Regions from separate parts of the Cellulosimicrobium sp. G4 BAM 1002 genome, predicted to be linked through region 1. Evidence: riboswitches for the same ligand, from Rfam matches in the RefSeq annotation. Region 1 holds a riboswitch; the other holds the start of a gene.

Evidence for each region. Region 1 has a riboswitch for S-adenosylmethionine ahead of ACMXGY_RS02960 (rhodanese-like domain-containing protein). Riboswitches for the same ligand answer to the same signal wherever they lie in the genome.
Region 2: linked by a shared signal. The riboswitch ahead of ACMXGY_RS19980 (methylenetetrahydrofolate reductase) and the one ahead of ACMXGY_RS02960 (rhodanese-like domain-containing protein) in region 1 are both predicted to bind S-adenosylmethionine.

Annotation. Positions count from the first base shown of each region.
Region 1 is NZ_CP182109.1:647,880-651,270, forward strand. Features, by position in the region: gene ACMXGY_RS02950 (DUF6226 family protein) at 1-52, opposite strand, end outside; gene ACMXGY_RS02955 (O-succinylhomoserine sulfhydrylase) at 110-1,366, opposite strand; gene ACMXGY_RS02960 (rhodanese-like domain-containing protein) at 1,363-1,887, opposite strand; SAM riboswitch class I at 1,895-2,000, opposite strand; gene ACMXGY_RS02965 (hypothetical protein) at 2,138-2,749, shown strand; SAM riboswitch class IV at 2,795-2,910, shown strand; gene ACMXGY_RS02970 (aminotransferase class V-fold PLP-dependent enzyme) at 2,946-3,391, shown strand, end outside.
Region 2 is NZ_CP182109.1:4,483,389-4,486,779, reverse strand. Features, by position in the region: gene metE (5-methyltetrahydropteroyltriglutamate--homocysteine S-methyltransferase) at 1-497, opposite strand, end outside; gene ACMXGY_RS19980 (methylenetetrahydrofolate reductase) at 531-1,592, opposite strand; SAM riboswitch class I at 1,598-1,700, opposite strand; gene ACMXGY_RS19975 (alpha/beta fold hydrolase) at 1,821-2,750, shown strand; gene ACMXGY_RS19970 (sodium/solute symporter) at 2,753-3,391, opposite strand, start outside.

The DNA.
Region 1 (3,391 bases):
CGTCGTCGTGGAAGACCTGACGCGGGATCGGCGGGCGAGCGTAGGCGGTCACGGCGTCAGGCTAGGCGGGTCCACCACTGTCGAGCATGTGCTTTCGGCGGGAACCGGGTCAGGCGTTCAGGGCCTGCTCGACGTCCTCGATCAGGTCGAGCGGGTCCTCGAGGCCCACCGACAGGCGCACGGTCGTCTCCGCGATCCCGACGGCGGCCCGACCCTCCGGCCCGAGCTTGCGGTGCGTCGTCGTCGCGGGGTGGGTGACCATGGACTTCGCGTCGCCGAGGTTGTTGGAGATGTCGACGACCTGCAGCGCGTCGAGGAACGTGAAGGCGCGCTTCTTCGCCGTCTCGGCGTCGGTGCCCTCCGGCACGGCGAGGTCGAACGTCACCACCGTCCCGCCGCCGGTCTGCTGCGACATCGCGAGCTCGCGCTGCGGGTGCGACGCGAGGAACGGGTAGCGCACCCGCCCGACGCCGGGCAGCTGCTCCAGCGCCTCCGCCACGCGCTCTGCGTTCGCGTTCTGCGCCGCGACGCGCACGGGCAGCGTCTCCAGGCCCTTGATCAGCACCCACGCGTTGAACGCCGAGAGCGTCGGGCCCGTGTTGCGGATGAAGGTCTGCACCGGACCCCCGATGTACTCCTCGGTGCCCAGGATCGCCCCGCCGAGCACGCGGCCCTGGCCGTCGATGTGCTTGGTCGCCGAGTACACGACGACGTCCGCGCCGAGCTCGAGCGGCTTCTGCAGCAGCGGGGTCGCGAACACGTTGTCCAGCACGACCACCGCGCCGGCGGCGTGGGCCAGCTCGCTCACGCGTCGCGCGTCGACGATGTCCTGCATGGGGTTGGACGGTGTCTCGAAGAACACGACGTCCGCCGGCGTCGACAGCGCCTCCTCCCACTGCGAGAGCACGTGCCCGTCGACGTAGTCCGTCCGCACGCCCCACTTGGCGAAGATCTCGTCGAAGATGACGACGCTCGACCCGAACAGCGCTCGGGCCGCGACGATCCGCGAGCCCGACTGCACCAGCGCCGCCAGCGAGGTGAACACCGCCGACATGCCCGACGCCGTCGCGTAGCACGCCTCCGCTCCCTCGATCAGGCGCAGGCGCTCCTCGAACGCGTGGACGGTCGGGTTGCCGTAGCGCGAGTACACGAACCGGTCGAGCTCGCCCTTGAACGCGGCCTCCGCGTCCGACGCCCGGTCGTACGTGTAGCCCTGCGTGAGGAACAGCGCCTCGGACGTCTCCTGGAACTCCGTGCGGTGGTGCCCGCCGCGCACCGCGAGCGTCGCAGCGCGCGCGCTCGCCGGCAACGGCTTGCGCCCGGAGCCCCCGGGTACGCCCTGCCCGACGCCGGTCCCCGCGCTCATCGTGCGCCCTCGCCGTCCGCGGCGGCGGGCCCGGAAGCGGCGGGCGGGTACGTCGTCGTCGGCAGGCCGCGGACCTTCCAGCCCTCGACGTCCCGCAGGCCGGAGAAGCCCTGGGCCCCCTCGAAGCCCTCGAGCACGTTGTACGACGGGCCCAGCCCGGCGGCCGTGGCCGCGCGCGCCGCGCCGATCGAGCGCTGGCCCGAGCGGCACAGGAACACGACCGGGCGCTCGTCGCCCGGCTGCAGGCCCGCCTCGACGAGGCGGTCGAGGAACCGCGGGTTGGGTCCGGCAGGCGTGACCCACTCGTCGAACACGACGTCGCGGTCCAGCGCCGCGGCGTCGGGCACGCCGATGGTGCGCCACTCGCCCTCGGTGCGGACGTCGACGAGGACCGCACGCTCGTCGGCGACGAGCAGGTCCCACGCCTCCTGCGGGGTGATGTCGCCGGCGTACCCGGCGGCGGGTCGGGCGTCGGGCAGTGCCGAGACACGTGCCGACGTGGGCTGGGACTGGTCGCTCATGCGTCCTCCTCCATCGATCGTGGCAGTAGCACCCTCGCCCGGCCGTCTCGCGACGGACCGGGGGGTTGCTGCGGCGTCGACGTGCCACGTCACTCGGCCGCTCCGGATGGTTGCTCGGGATGTTACGCCACGCGTCCGGCGCGCGGAACGGGTGTCTCGGGGAGCGTCGCGCCGGGCTGGGCGACGGCGGCCCGGCCGCGCTAGCGTGGCCGCGCAGCCGAGCGGGGGTCCCGGCAGGCAGGGGGAGGGGATGCGTGTCGGACGACGCCGCGCGGTGGGCGCGTTCGTGGTCGGCGGCGTGGTCGTGGCAGGCGTCGTCCTGCTCTGGACGGCTCCCGACGGCGAGGAACCGCCGCAGACCGTGGTCGAGGTGCACGTCGTCGGTGACGACGCCACGCGGGAGCCAGGGGAGCGGCCGTCGGTCGCCGTCGTGCCGCCCGACGGCGCCGTGATGCGGCCCGACGGCGAGCTGGTCGTCCCGCTCTCACCAGGCGACCCCGCGGCCGGTGAGCTGCACACGGGCGAGCCGGTCGAGCTGTCAGAGCTCACCGTCGGCGGGTACGAGGGCTGGTGGAGCGGCGACGGGAACGGCGAGGCGTGCGACGCCTACGCCGACGCGCACCCCGCCGTCGTCCTCGTGAGCACGCGGACGGGTGCCGTCATCGAGGCGCACACGGACGGCGCGCGCCTCCAGCACCCGCCGCAGACCCCACCGGGGGACCCCGCTGCGTGGCCCGCGAACTCCGTCGTCGTCCTGGAGGCCGGGACGGGCGAGGTGCTCGAGTCGTTCGAGGTCGACGAGAGCGGCTGGCCCACGGGCCCGCCGCCCGTGCGCTGCGTCCCGCCATCCGAGACGCCCTGACCACCGGTTGACACGCCCCGTGCCGCGCGCACATCCTGGGACACAGGTCATGAGTGCCAGCGTGAAACCCCGGTTTGCTGGCCGGCAACCCTCCTCTCGCGGCGGGGTGCCCCGGGTGACGACCAGGCCGCACGCCGACCGGCGCGTGGCAAGCGCGGGGAGCACCCTCCCCGGACTGCCCTCGGAGGACCGTGCCATGACTGCTCTCGCCGACGTCTCGTGTCCGACGGCCGCCCCGTCGGACGCCCCTGACCTCGCGGCGCTCGCCGACGCGCCCGCCCTGCTGCCCGTGGTCGGGGCGGACACGCTCGTCCCGCTCGTCGACGGCCGCAGCGTTCCGTACGCGAACCTCGACGTCGCGGCGTCGGCCCCCGCGCTGCGCTCCGTCGCCGACCGGGTCACCGAGGTCCTGCCGCTCTACGCGAGCGTGCACCGCGGCGCGGGCTACCTGTCGCAGGTCTCGACCGCGCTCTACGAGGCGTCGCGTCGCACGATCGGCGCGTTCGTCGGCGCTCGCGAGGGCGACGTCACGGTCGTCACGCGCAACACGACCGACTCGCTCAACCTGCTCGCGGGCTGCGTCCCGGCGAACGCGGACGGGACGCCCGGTCGCGTCCTGGTCCTCGACGTCGAGCACCACGC
Region 2 (3,391 bases), 790 kb from region 1:
AACTCGCGCACGACGCGGTCGTCGACGAACCGGATCGGGGTGTCCGGGCCGATCTCGGGCACGAGGTAGTGGTAGTTCGTGTCGAACCACTTGGTCATCTCGAGCGGGGCGTCATCGCCGGCGCCGCGCGCCACGGTGAAGTAGCCGGCGAGGTCGAGGCGACCGGCATCGTCCGGACCGGTGCCGAGGAGCGACGCGAACCGCGACGGCACGGCCCCGAGGGACGCTGCGACGTCGAGCACCTGGTCGTAGTAGGAGAACGACCCGGGGACGGACGCGTCGTCGGCGCCGAGGCCGAGCTCGACGAGCCGGCGCACGGTCGCGAGCCGCAGCTCGCGGGCCGTGGCCTCGAGCTCGTCGGCGTTCGTGCGCCCGGCCCAGAAGGCCTCGACGGCCTTCTTGAGCTCGCGTCGGCGCCCGATGCGCGGGTAGCCGAGCACGGTGCCGGCCGGGAACGGGACCGGGTTCTGGGTAGGGGAGGGTAGGGAGGTGGCCATGATCGAAACCTCTTGCTGGTCCTTCAGGACCGATCAGACGGGCGTGCCGTGCGTGGCTGCGCTCGTCGTGGGCAGGGAGGTGCCGGTGACCCACGGCCCGCTGGCCAGGTCCGGGGCGAGCGGGGCGGCGGCAGCGCTGGTGCTGCCCCCGGTCCCGCGCGACCCGCCGCCGAGGTGGACACCCTCGAGCAGGTCAAGTGCGGCGCGGTGCTTGTTGAACGTGTACACGTGCAGACCGGGCGTGCCCGCGTCGAGGACGCGCTGCGCGAGGTCGACCGAGTACGCGATCCCGTAGGCGTGCTGCGCCTCCGGGTCGGGCAGGGCGTCGAGCGCGTCCAGCAGGTGCTGGGGCGCGCGCACGCCCGTGAGCTCCTCGACGCGACGGAGCCGCGCGGGCTCCGTCGTGGGCAGCAGCCCGGCGAGGATGGGGATCGTCACGCCAGCCGCGCGGGCCTCGGCGACGAAGTCGGTGTACGACGACGCGTCGTAGAAGAGCTGCGTGATCGCGAAGCTCGCGCCGGCCTGCTGCTTCTGCCACAGGCGGCGCACCTCCTGCGTGCGCGTCGTCCCGGCGGCGGGGTTCCCGTCGGGGAACGTCGCGACGGCGATCGTCAGCGGGCGCGTGGCGCTGCGCAGGGCGACGGCCGGGTCGGACGCGCAGCGCGACGCCTCGACCTCGCGCAGGAGCGCGACGAGCTCGGTGGACGACCGGACGCCGTCGGCCGCGGGCCGCCAGTCGGGCTGGTCGCGCGGCGGGTCGCCCCGCAGCGCGAGGAAGGAGCGCACGCCCTCGTCGAGGAAGTCGGAGATGACCGCCTCGACGTCCTCGCGCGACGCCCCCACGCACGTGAGGTGCGCGATGGGCAGCACGGGGGTGCCCTGCAGCAGCCGCCCGACGACCTGGCGGGCGGTGGCCCGGTCGGTCCCGGCGGCGCCGTACGTCACGGAGATGAAGTCGGGGTGCGTCGCGACGAGCCGCCGCGCCGTCTCCCAGAACTTCGGTGCGGCGTCCGGGCGCCGCGGGGGCATGAGCTCGAACGACACCGTCGGCCGGGGACTGCCCGGGCGGTGCGCGAAGGATGCCTCTGAGACCATGCGTCACTCCATCGACCCTGGCGTTAGCACCTTTGTCCTCGGGAGGCTTCCGTCGGCGGGTTGCTGCGGTGTCGTCGAGCCAGGACTCTCGACCGCTCTGGATGGTTCACCCGATCCTACGGGGCATCCGCCATCTGGTCGAGCATGCTCGCTCCGTGAGACGCGTGGCCGAGTGCTCGTTCCTATGATGGCGGGCAGGTGGTCGGCCGTCCGGTCGAGAGGAGTCCGATGAAGCACTCTGCCAAGCCCCGGCACCTCGTGCGTGAGGTGGACGGCGTGCGCGTCCACCTCCGCGAGGCCGGTGTGCGCTCGTCGACCGGTGTGGTGCTGCTGCACGGCTTCCCTGCGTCGTCCCACTCGTTCCGCGACGTGGTCCCGGTGCTGGGCGAGCACGCGTACGTCGTCGCACCCGACCTCCCGGGCTTCGGGTTCTCGGAGGCCCTCCCGCCCGACGAGTACACGTTCGAGCGCCTGACGGACGTGATCGAGGCGCTCCTGGCGGCGCTCGGGATCGAGCGGTACGTCCTCTACGTCACCGACTTCGGCACTCCCGTCGGGTACTCCTTGGCGTTGCGACACCCGCGCCGGGTCCTGGGACTGGTCGTGCAGAACGGCAACGCTCACGACGCCGGGCTCGGCGAGGCGTGGGACACGGCGCGACGTTTCTGGGCGGACCCGAGCGCTGAGAACAAGGAGCTGCTCCCGGAGTGGCTGACCTTCGAGGGGACCCGCGACCAGTACCTCGCGGGGTCACCGCCGGAGGTGCAGGAGCTGCACCCGCCCGAGTCGTGGCACCTCGACTGGGAGCGGCTGTCGCAGCCCGGCATGACCGACCTGCAGTTCCGGCTGTTCACCGACTACCGCACGCACGTGGCGCGCTTCGACGAGATCGCGGAGTACCACCGGCAGCACCAGCCGCCGTGCCTGGTCCTGTGGGGGCGGTTCGACACGTTCTTCGACATCCGCGAGATCCTCGCCTACCACGAGGTCATGGCCTCGCTCGAGGTGCACGTCTACGACGCGGGGCACTTCCTGCTCGAGACGCACTCGGCGGAGGTCGCCGAACTGCTCGCAATCTTCGTCGACGACGTGCTCGAACGCGAGCAGACCGCCGCACGACCTCGCCGCGGACCCGGCCCCGAGCCGGGGCGGACGTAGCGTCACGGCTCGCGCAACGGCGCAGCGCCCGGCCACTGGAGCCGTTCGGGGACGTGCAGGCGGCGCAGGAAGCGGTCGGTGCGCAGGGGCGGGCCGTGCCGGTCGAGCCGCGACACGACGACGACGGTCGCCGTCGCGAGCGGGATCGTCCACGCCGCGGGCTGGGCGAGCAGCGACCGCACGACGGCCGCGGCGCCGTCGACGCCCGCACCGGTCGCGTACCCGGCCGCGGCGAGACCGGACGAGGCGAGCAGCGCCGTCGCGCACAGGACCGACCCGACGACCATGCCGGCCACGGCGCCGCGCGCGGTGAGCCCGCGCCACCACACCCCGAGCAGGATCACCGGGGACAGCGCCGACGCGGCGAACACGAACACCGTGCCGACGCTCGTCACGAGCCCTTGCGGGATGGTGACGAGCGCGACGGCGAGCGGGATGGCCGTGCACACGACGGCGGACCAGCGGAACGAACGCACCGTCCCGCCGAAGAGGTCCTGGCTCACGACCCCGGCGAGCGCCACGACGAGCCCGGACGACGTCCCGAGGAACGCGGCGAACGCGCCCGCGACGACGAGCGCCGTCAGCACCTCGCCCCCGAGCCCCGGCACGAGCCGCGCGGGCAGCTCGAGGACCACGGTGTC